3 regions of the Shewanella sp. 10N.286.52.A9 genome follow, and region 3 is predicted to be linked to each of the others. Evidence: predicted binding sites of a transcription regulator. Region 3 holds the regulator's gene; each other region holds the start of a gene.

Region 1 (3,837 bases), on a different contig from region 3:
ATTCGTGCATGCTGCGATATGGTAAAGCCAGATGGCTTTGTTTTCTTTTCTACCATTAATAGAAATATGATGTCTTACATACAAGCGATAATAGGCGCAGAATATGTATTAAAGATGCTGCCTGTTGGTACCCATGATCACAGTAAGTTTATTAAGCCGTCAGAATTAATCAATTTGGTCGATCAAACTGATTTAATCTGTAGAGACGCCTTAGGCATTACTCATAACCCGTTAACAGGTGTGTATAAATATACAAATAAACTTGACGTAAACTATATGATAGCGACTCAAAAAGCTGGATAAGACACACAATTCAGGTCATGTCATTGATTCATAGTTAATGATTAAAGGACATGACCACTTATTGTCTATTAGCAGTATTCAAAACCAGGCTAGTTGATGTTCTACACTTTGATGTAATGTCATTATTAGTCTGTTTACTTAGCTTGCTTAGTTAACCTATTTATTCGTTTGATTACTTAACCCAATATAACGTGACGTTACTCTTTCCATAATTGATAAACGAATTAAAACCTAAGGTAGTACAATGAATCAATTTAGTGCGACGGATCAGATTAAAGCAGTATTATTTGATTTGGATGGAACCTTGGCTGATACCGCACCAGATCTGGTATATGCATTAAATTTAGCCTTGCAAGAGCGCGAAATTTCCCCTAAGTCCGTCGAAGCACTACGCTATTCAGCTTCACACGGAAGTTTGGCCTTAGTAAATGCTGCGGTACCAGAGTTAAATGAATCAGAGCAAGTAAGCATTCAACAGAGTCTGCTTAAACACTATAAAAAAGTGAATGGTCAAAAAGCCTCTTTATTCGAAGGTTTAGCCTCATTCCTCACTTTACTTGAAACAAAAGCAATACCGTTTGGGGTGGTAACAAATAAACAAGCAAAGTTTACTCGTCCGTTAATTGATGCTTTAGGGCTAACTGAACGTTTAACAAGTATCGTTAGTGGCGACTCTACCCTTTACCCTAAACCTCACACTGCCCCTATGTTATTAGCAGCTCAGCAAATTAACTGTGCGCCTGCAAATATATTGTACCTAGGTGATGCTGAGCGTGATCTAGTCGCAGCCAATAATGCGGGCATGATTGGCGGCACTGCCATGTGGGGATACCTTTCGGACGATGACCAGCCAGACTTATGGCCAAGTAAAATTGTATTTAACACAGTTAACGATTTACACCAATTTTTTGAATAACAAGAACAACTAAAACAGTACTCTTCATAAATTCAATGCTGATATGTAAATCTTAATGTAATGATGCAAAAGTGATTGGTAAATTGATGCTTCAGATTTCAGAATTGAAGCATCATTTCAATGACTCACTTTCGATACTTATCAGCAAACCTTTAATACACTCGCGATAGATTTTCTTTACTATCGGCATTTCTGTTACTTCACTTTTTATCTCACTGTTCTAAGGATAACAGTAGTCAATTTAGTGTAATGAACTCATCACTGACACTGTACTTTGACTCATAAATCCGAATGGAAACTCATTGTTTCATTTTACATTCAAACATCACAAAAAAAATCAAACTATTTTTATATTAAAACAATCGATCGCTGAATATTTTAGCGATCAATCCAATCACGTTAACTGTCTAAAAAAACAACGTCACGAGAAATTCAAAGGCTATTTTGCGTTAGCAGGTTAGCTTTTACTAACTTGAATGACTATCCATAAGATATCCACAACTTATTAATTAAAATCCTACTTGCAAATGGTGACCAACCTCACTATCTTGTATGTTAGTTTTTATAAAACACCATATCTTGTGTGTGACATCAATACGAGGCACTAGCGATAAAAGCGCAGTATCTCGCTGTAACACTAGTATTTTTATCAATATTAGTTTGTTAAATGAATTTGGATGATCAACTTACAAGGGACGTATTGTGATTTATTGGCGATCGTAACGTAGTCGATAAAAAAAGATCCAATGAATAAATTACACCAATAAATATCGAATCAAGGCCTCTTTTTAATGAACAGCAATATGACAGTCACTAAACGCAGTGGCGAACGCGAAACAATCGATTTAGATAAAATCCATCGCGTAATCGAGTGGGCAGCCAAAGGCTTAAACAACGTATCAGTTTCAGAAGTAGAATTACGTTCTCACTTACAGTTTTTTGAAGGCATTCCTACAGAGGCTATTCACGAAACAATCATCAAAGCAGCAGCTGACTTAATCTCTCCAGAGTCACCAGATTACCAATTTCTTGCTGCGCGTTTAGCTGTTTTTCATCTGCGTAAAAAAGCCTTCGGTCAATTCGAGCCTCCAAAATTAATTGATCAAGTCAATCGTTTGGTTGAGTTGGGTAAGTACGACAAGCACATTATCGAAGATTACACAGCAGAAGAGTTAACTATCTTAGATAGCTACATCGACCACTGGCGTGACATGGACTTCTCATATGCTGCTGTTAAGCAACTCGAAGGGAAATACTTAGTTCAAAACCGAGTGACTAATGAAATTTACGAAAGTGCACAGTTTCTCTACATCTTGGTAGCTGCTTGCTTATTTGCTAAGTATCCAAAAGAAACACGCCTTGACTACATTAAGCGTTTCTACGATGCCGTATCGACATTTAAAATTTCACTTCCAACGCCAATCATGGCTGGTGTGCGCACCCCTACTCGTCAATTCAGTTCGTGCGTATTAATTGAATGTGACGATAGCCTTGATTCAATTAATGCGACTGCATCTTCAATTGTAAAATACGTAAGTCAACGTGCGGGTATTGGTATTAACGCAGGCCGTATTCGAGCTTTAGGTAGCCCAATCCGAGGCGGTGAAGCATTCCACACTGGTTGCTTACCGTTTTATAAATATTTCCAAACTGCGGTAAAGTCTTGCTCACAAGGCGGAGTTCGTGGCGGCGCAGCGACATTATTTTACCCATTATGGCACTTAGAGGTTGAATCACTTCTTGTCCTTAAAAATAACCGTGGTGTAGAAGATAACCGTGTTCGTCATTTAGATTACGGCGTGCAATTAAACAAATTGATGTACCAACGCTTAATTAAGTCTGAAAATATTAGCTTATTTAGCCCATCTGATGTACCTGGTTTATACGATGCATTCTTCGCTGACCAAGTAGAGTTTGAGCGCCTATATCTTCAATACGAAGCGGATAGCAGCATTCGTCGTAAAGAGATTAAAGCCGTTGAATTATTTTCATTAATGATGCAAGAACGAGCATCAACTGGCCGAATCTATATTCAAAATGTTGATCACTGTAATACTCATAGTCCATTTGACCCGCAAGTAGCGCCAATTAAACAGTCTAACCTTTGTTTAGAAATCGCATTACCAACTAAGCCGATGCGTAACATTGAAGATCCTAATGGTGAAATTGCATTATGTACTTTATCAGCGCTTAACTTGGGTGCTATCAAAGACTTATCGGAATTAGAACCGCTTGCAGATCTAGCAGTTCGTGCATTAGATAATTTACTTGATTATCAAGATTACCCAATTATCTCTGCTCAACTGGGTTCTATGAACCGTAGAACGCTAGGTATAGGCGTTATTAACTTCGCAAATTACCTTGCGAAAAATGGCATGAAATATTCTGATGGCTCTGGTAATAACTTAACCCATAAGACGTTTGAAGCGATTCAGTTCTACTTACTTAAAGCTTCTATGAACCTAGCAAAAGAGCAAGGTGCATGTCCTTTATTTAATGAAACGACTTACGCTGAAGGTGTTTTACCAATTGACACATATAAGCGTGATTTAGATAAAATCTGTGATGAACCATTACATATGGATTGGGAAGGATTACGTAGTGACATTAAAACTCAC
Region 2 (3,837 bases), on a different contig from region 3:
ACATGCGCATCGTGGCACATTCTAAAGCCAACTTTTTAATATCGTAATTACTGTCAGCCGCTTTATGGTTAACGCCATCACGAATAGCAAATACAAGTTTTGGGAACACCGCGGTTTTACGGTTTTTACCAAGGCCTGCCATACGTACTGTTAGTATCGACTTTTGAATTAAGCGTGACTCCCAGCTGGTACCTAGACCAAAACCAAACGTCACAAACGGAGTCTGTCCATTAGCAGTGTGCAGAGTGTTCACTTCATATTCTAATGACTGGAATGCGTCATGACATTCTTTTTCAGTTTGCGCCATAGCAAATGCTTCCACATCGCTCACGCCCCACTCTTTACCAATCACCAGTTGTTTCTGGTAACTCTTTTGCACAAATTCCGCTAACACTTCATCGATACGGTTAATCGTTGTGCCGCCGTAAATATGGCTAGCAACTTGGGCAATAATCTGTGCAGTGACCGCTGTGGCAGTTGAAATTGATTTTGGTGTATCAATTTCGGCATTACCCATTTTAAAGCCATGGGTCATCATGCCTGCTAAATCAATTAACATGCAGTTAAACATCGGGAAGAAAGGCGCATAATCTAAATCATGATAATGCAGTTGACCCGATTCATGAGCAGCTACAATGTCTTTTGGTAACAAGTGTGATTTAGCATAATGCTTGGCTACAATACCCGCGAGTAAGTCGCGTTGTGTAGGAATAACTTTAGCGTCTTTATTGGCATTTTCGTTCAGAATTGAGCTATCACTTTGCTCAACTAACCCACGAATTTCACAGTTAAGTTTACTTTTTGCTTCACGGCAAATATCACGATCGTGACGGTATTCAATATAATGACGTGCAACCTCTTTATGAGGCCCTTCCATTAATAGATTTTCCACTAAATCTTGTAAATGGTGAATTTGTACTTCTTCTTCGTTCGCGACTTGATTTCGGATTACACCCGCAATGGTAGCGGCGTAATCAACATCAGCATGACCTGTAGCCGTCGCCATAGCAGCAACGATGGCATCCCTAATTCTAGACTCATCAAATACAGTCCGACAACCGTCCCTTTTAATTACTACAGGCATTACTTTTACTCCATTTATGCACAGGATATAAACACTATATATCCACAACAAGAAACCAATAAACACTAGATATGGTGTATTAAGCTATAACGAAGACTAGAAATCTATGATCTGGATCATAGTTTGATGAGGGGAAGTGAAATGAAAAATATTACTGCCAAGCTCTGCACTATTTGGCAAAACAGAGCTTGACCGAGTAATTGAAAAACGTTATCGCCCTAAAGCAGAGTTGATTAAATGAGCAGTTTGACGCACAGACTGCCTGCCAGCTTCAATGGCTTCTGCCGCACGATGAAACTCCATGGTGCCAATATCAGCAAGCTGTGGAACTAAGCAAACATCAGGTGGATCGCCCATCAGTCTTGCACGTTTATGGCGCTGCTCCAGAATATCCATTGACTGAGACATCACTGCAATCATGCCTGGATGGGATTTAGTCGACATCGAAAACTTCTCTGAAAAGCTAGCAATGTACTCTTTACCTTTACCCAGAATATCCATAAAAGCAGAGTCTGGCTCTTTGGCTTCTTGTTGTTGTTTTTCTAACGCTGTAGGAGCACGGCTTTTCATCTGTTGTGGCAACATATGCATACTGTTACGGCGATGGCCGTTTAAATCAACAGCAATGACCACATCAACTCCCATCGCGCGGCACATTGATACTGGAACAGGATTCACCACAGCGCCGTCGACTAGCCATCTGTCTTCTAGTTGAACAGGTGGTAAAAACCCTGGCATTGAACATGATGCTCTAACAGCGTGTCGTAAATCCCCTTCTTTAAACCAAATTTCTTGTCCGGAGTATAAATCTGTTGCCACCGCTGAGAATGGTTTTTTCAGTTGTTCAATTTTTAGCTCACCAATTCGGCCAGCCAGCACATCAAAAACTTTTTCACCGCTTATCAGCCCGCCTTTACGCCAGCTTAAATCCATCAGACCTAAAACATCCCAACTGGAAAAACCACGCACCCACGCTTCTAGCTCATCAAGATGATCATTGGCATACGCTGCACCTACCAATGCACCAACTGAACATCCTGCAATTTTATCTGGATGTATTCCCATTTCAGCCAGTTCTTTCAACACACCGATATGGGCCCAACCTTTAGCTGCGCCACTACCCAGTGCCACACCGACTCTTAATGGTTTATTCACCGCAGGCTCATTTTCATGCTCCGACATCTTTTACATCCCTTGTAGCTTAATTTGACTCAATTAATCTTATAAACTCAGCATAACTGAGCCTTTAGCTGTTGGCTATCGCCTAGCATACACGTTATAATATCTGGCTATCATTTTTTAGGGGATTTACCTTTGTTATTTACCGATTTTTCTTTAGACAAACGCTTACTTGAAAGTCTAAAGCATATGGGCATTTCTGAGCCAACCGAAATTCAGCAGCAAGCCCTGCCAATTGCCTTAGCAGGTAAAGATTTAATGGCATCTTCAAAAACCGGTTCAGGTAAAACCTTGGCGTTTTTGTTACCCGCACTTCAGCGTGTTATTTCAACAAAAGCGCTTTCTAAAAAAGACCCTCGTGTGTTGATATTACTACCGACAAGGGAATTGGCTCAGCAAGTATACGGTCAATTACGTTTATTAGTGGCAAATACCCAGTATAAAGCGGTCAGTATTTTAGGAGGGGAAAACTTTAATGATCAAGCTAAATCGTTATCTCGTGATCCTCACTTTATTGTGGCTACACCCGGGCGTATCGCTGATCACTTAGAGCAACGTCATCTTTACTTAAATGGGTTAGAGCTCCTTATTCTTGATGAAGCCGACCGAATGCTTGATTTAGGTTTTGCGCCGCAATTAAAAGCCATTAACGAAGCTGCAGATCACAAACGTCGACAAACATTAATGTTTTCAGCCACGTTAGATCATGACCATATTAATGATATTGCTGCCACATTACTTAAAACGCCGAGCCATGTCGCCATTGGGGCATCTCATAACGAGCATAAAGACATTCAGCAACGTGTGTATTTAGTTGACCACTTAGATCACAAGCAAGCCCTATTGCAGCACATTCTCAAAACCGAGCAGCATAAACAGGTCATCATATTTACAGCGACGCGTGCTGATACCGACCGATTAGCTAAATTACTTGCTGAGCAAGGATTGGAAACTGCCGCATTAAGTGGTGACTTAAACCAATCAGCTCGTAATCAGATCATGGACAAATTTAGCCGTGGTCAGCAGAAAATATTAGTTACAACGGATGTCGCCTCTCGTGGCCTAGATTTATTAAACGTGTCATTAGTGATTAACTTTGACATGCCAAAATTTGCCGAAGAATACGTCCATCGCATTGGCCGTACAGGTCGAGCAGGCGCAAAAGGTGATGCGATTTCTTTAGTCGGTCCTAAAGACTGGGACAGCTTTAAGAAAATCCAAGTATTTTTACGCAAGAATTTCGACTTTTCGACCATAGAAGGTCTTGAAGGAAAATTTAAAGGCTTAAAAGATAAGCCAAAAACGGGTAACAAAAATACCAAGGCCAATGACCCTAAAGCTGCCAATAAAAAGCGTAACACAGCTAAAAAGCCTAAAATTGCACCTAAACGCGATAAACGCTTTATTACTGGCGTCGATATTGGTGATGCGCCAATGCGTCGTAAAGCTAAGCCAGCCAAAATTGTTGAAAACGACAACAGCATTGTTGAAGACAATGAACACGAGCTTGGCGAAGAGTAAACCTCATTAAAACATCATGCTGTTTTAACAGTAAATCGGCATGATAAAGATTT
Region 3 (3,837 bases):
GTGGTTGTGAGCATGTTGATATTGCTGAAGAATTAGCTATTTCACGTGCTAAAGAGTTGTTCGGCGCAACTTACGCTAACGTTCAGCCGCATTCTGGTTCTCAGGCAAACTCAGCTGTTTTCATGGCGCTTTTACAAGGTGGTGACACCGTTTTAGGTATGAGCCTGGCACACGGTGGTCACTTGACTCACGGGTCTCATGTGAGCTTTTCAGGCAAATTATACAATGCGGTTCAGTACGGTATTGATGAAACGACTGGCAAAATCGATTATGCAGAAGTAGAGCGTTTAGCTGTTGAACATAAGCCTAAAATGATTATTGCTGGTTTCTCTGCATATTCAGGTATCATCGATTGGGGTAAATTCCGCGAAATCGCTGACAAAGTAGGTGCTTACTTATTTGTTGATATGGCCCACGTTGCTGGTCTTGTTGCTGCTGGTATCTATCCGAACCCGTTACCACATGCACACGTAGTGACAACGACGACACACAAAACACTTGCCGGTCCTCGTGGTGGATTAATTTTATCTGCATCAAACGATGAAGATATCTATAAAAAATTAAACTCAGCAGTATTCCCTGGCGGCCAAGGTGGTCCATTAATGCACGTTATTGCAGCTAAAGCCGTTGCATTTAAAGAAGCATTAGATCCAGAGTTTACGACTTACCAAGAGCAAGTTGTTGCCAACGCTAAAGTGATGGCTAAAACCTTTATCGAACGTGGCTATGATGTGGTATCTGGCGGTACTGATAACCACTTATTCCTGCTTGATTTAATCAGCAAAGATATGACTGGTAAAGATGCTGATGCTGCCTTAGGCAAAGCTAACATCACAGTGAACAAAAACTCGGTGCCAAATGATCCACGTTCACCGTTTGTGACTTCAGGTTTACGTATTGGTTCTCCTGCAATTACACGCCGTGGTTTTACTGAAACTGAATCAGTTGAGTTAACCAACTGGATGTGTGATGTACTTGACGATATTAATAATGAAGCCACGATTGAGCGTGTGAAGAATCAAGTGCTTGAATTATGTGCTAAATTCCCTGTTTACGGTTAATACCTTTCAAGTATTCTGTAACAGGAACGTGATTGAGTAAGACTGGCTTTATTCAATTTATCTTCGCAGGATAATCTTATCGATAAGGTTAACCTTATAAAGTAAATAGGATAAACTTTAATGGCTGTAAGTACCGAGTACTTACAGCCATTTTCTTTTTAATTTCAGGAGCGAATATGCATTGCCCATTTTGTAGCGCGACAGATACTAAAGTGATTGACTCTCGACTTGTGGCTGATGGCCACCAAGTACGTCGTCGCCGGGAATGTACAGAGTGCCATGAACGCTTTACAACCTTTGAAGGTGCTGAGCTGGTGATGCCTAGAGTGATCAAACAAGATGGCACTCGTCAGCCATTTGATGAAGAGAAACTTCGTGGCGGTATGCTCAGAGCAGTTGAAAAACGCCCTGTTTCTATGGATCAAATTGAGCAAGCATTAACAAAAATAAAATCCACGCTTCGTGCAACAGGCGAACGAGAAATTGACTCTGCTATGATCGGTAACTTAATGATGGAGCAGTTAATGGTGCTTGATAAGGTTGCCTATATTCGCTTTGCTTCTGTTTACCGTGCATTTGAAGATGTGTCTCAATTTGGTGAAGCAATCGCTAAGTTACAAAAGTAACCGTATTATCATTACTTGCCGCTAGCAAAATATTGCTTTTTATCGTTTTGGTGCAATCAAGAAGGTTTTTATGTCTCAGTGGTCTATCCTTGATATTTCAATGATGAGTCTGGCAATTTCATTAGCAGAAAAAGGACGTTATACAACTCGGCCTAATCCAAACGTAGGCTGTGTGATTGCCGTTGGCGAGCAGATTATTGGTCAAGGTTATCATATTAAAGCGGGTGGCCCGCACGCTGAAATTCACGCTTTAAATGCAGTACAAACCAATCAGCAGCAAGATAAATTAAGCCAAGCCACTGCCTATGTCACCCTTGAGCCTTGCAGTCATTATGGCCGAACCCCTCCTTGTGCATTAGCGTTAATAAATGCTGGGATAAAAAGGGTTGTTATTGCTGAGGTTGATGCCAACCCGCAAGTGGCAGGTAATGGTATTCGAATGCTACAAGAAGCGGGAATTGAGGTTGAAGTCGGATTATTAACCGAGCAAGCCAAACAACTTAATCTTGGGTTTACTAAGCGAATGCTCACAGGCTTGCCACTTGTTACCATTAAGCTTGCTGCCAGTATTGATGGCAAAACGGCATTGTCTAATGGGGTGTCTAAATGGATTACAGGACCTGAAGCCCGAGCGGATGTACAAAAGTTACGTGCTCGACAATGTGCCATTATAACTGGTGTAGAAACGGTACTTGCTGACAACCCTTCGATGAATGTCCGTTATGAAGAATTAGGCAGTGTAAAAGAGCATTTAGCAGAAAGTGAAATTAAACAACCATTAAGGGTTATTCTAGATAGTAAAGCTAGGCTAACAAATGACTTTACACTGTTTGAAATAGCGTCTCCTATACTGTTGGTTTCATGTGTGGAATACCCCGCAGAAGTGAGAGAAAGATTTAACAATCATGTTAGTTGTATCACTATTGGTGCAAATGATGATGGACGCGTTGATTTACATGCGTTATTTACTTATTTAGGTAAGCAATGCAATACGGTTCTCGTAGAGGCTGGAGCAACATTAGCGGGTAGCGTCATCAAACAAGGCTTAGGTGATGAATTGTATTTATATCAAGCGATGAAGTTACTGGGTAGCCAAGGTCGTAATTTAGTCCAGCTTGATGATTACCAAGCCATGTCAGATATCCCTAAAATACAACTTAACGATACGCGTCGAGTCGGTGCAGATCTAAGAATGATATTTGCTCTATAAGCAACAAGATTTTTTGCCATTATTTAAACGGTATTAGGCAACGAACACTGTTAAATAATATTGAATAAGATAACAAGTGAGTATTTATGTTTACCGGCATTATTGAAGCCCTAGGCACATTAAGAAAAATTGATCGCAAAGGCGATGATATTCGTTTAAATGTTGCAAGTGGTAGTTTGGATTTATCTGATGTCAAACTAGGAGATAGTATTGCAACCAATGGCGTGTGCTTAACGGTTGTACAATGTCTACCTGATGGTTATGTTGCAGATATTTCAGCTGAAACTGTCGCACTAACTGGTTTTGCTGATTATAAAGTCGGACAAAAGGTTAACCTTGAAAAAGCGGTGATGCCAACGACGCGTTTAGGCGGCCATATGGTAAGCGGGCATGTTGATGGTATTGCAAGAGTTGAGCAACGAAATGTGCGCGGAAAAGCCATCGAGTTTTGGTTACTCGCACCTGAAGACTTATCTCGATATATCGCTCATAAAGGCTCAATAACCATTGACGGAGTTAGCTTAACAGTTAACGAAATTGATGGGCATCGTTTTAGGTTAACGATTGTGCCACATACAGCCGAAGAAACGACCTTGTTGGCTTTGCAAGCCGGCAGTAAGGTCAATATTGAAGTGGATTTAATTGCACGTTATTTAGAGCGCTTGATGAACGCTGAAAAAGCCACAAAATCTGAAGGCGGCATCACTATGGAAATGCTAGCCAACGCCGGATTTATGCGATAGAAAATAGAATACCCGAATATATTTAGCCTATGTTGCTGATATAGAAAAACTAAACATAAAGGTCTTAACATGGCACTACACAGTATAGAAGAGATCATCGAAGATATTCGTCAGGGTAAAATGGTTATCTTGATGGACGATGAAGATAGAGAGAATGAAGGCGATCTTATCATGGCGGCCGAAAAGGTGACGCCTGA

The links. Region 3 encodes NrdR, which represses ribonucleotide reductase genes. Its sites were predicted from a motif close to AAACACNANATNTNGTGTTT; they were not measured.
Region 1: nrdA (class 1a ribonucleoside-diphosphate reductase subunit alpha) is a predicted target of NrdR. The motif match lies at 1,787-1,806, and genes of this name have one in related genera.
Region 2: nrdD (anaerobic ribonucleoside-triphosphate reductase) is a predicted target of NrdR. The motif match lies at 1,145-1,164, and genes of this name have one in related genera.

Annotation. Positions count from the first base shown of each region.
Region 1 covers NZ_JBFRJQ010000004.1:6,234-10,070, forward strand. Annotated here, with positions in the region: gene ubiG (bifunctional 2-polyprenyl-6-hydroxyphenol methylase/3-demethylubiquinol 3-O-methyltransferase UbiG) at 1-303, shown strand, start outside; gene AB4128_RS02580 (HAD family hydrolase) at 548-1,219, shown strand; gene nrdA (class 1a ribonucleoside-diphosphate reductase subunit alpha) at 2,011-3,837, shown strand, end outside.
Region 2 covers NZ_JBFRJQ010000025.1:76,936-80,772, reverse strand. Annotated here, with positions in the region: gene nrdD (anaerobic ribonucleoside-triphosphate reductase) at 1-1,084, opposite strand, end outside; gene rssA (patatin-like phospholipase RssA) at 1,295-2,266, opposite strand; gene AB4128_RS16035 (DEAD/DEAH box helicase) at 2,399-3,784, shown strand.
Region 3 covers NZ_JBFRJQ010000011.1:33,906-37,742, reverse strand. Annotated here, with positions in the region: gene glyA (serine hydroxymethyltransferase) at 1-1,061, shown strand, start outside; gene nrdR (transcriptional regulator NrdR) at 1,238-1,687, shown strand; gene ribD (bifunctional diaminohydroxyphosphoribosylaminopyrimidine deaminase/5-amino-6-(5-phosphoribosylamino)uracil reductase RibD) at 1,758-2,897, shown strand; gene AB4128_RS09870 (riboflavin synthase) at 2,984-3,640, shown strand; gene ribBA (bifunctional 3,4-dihydroxy-2-butanone-4-phosphate synthase/GTP cyclohydrolase II) at 3,710-3,837, shown strand, end outside.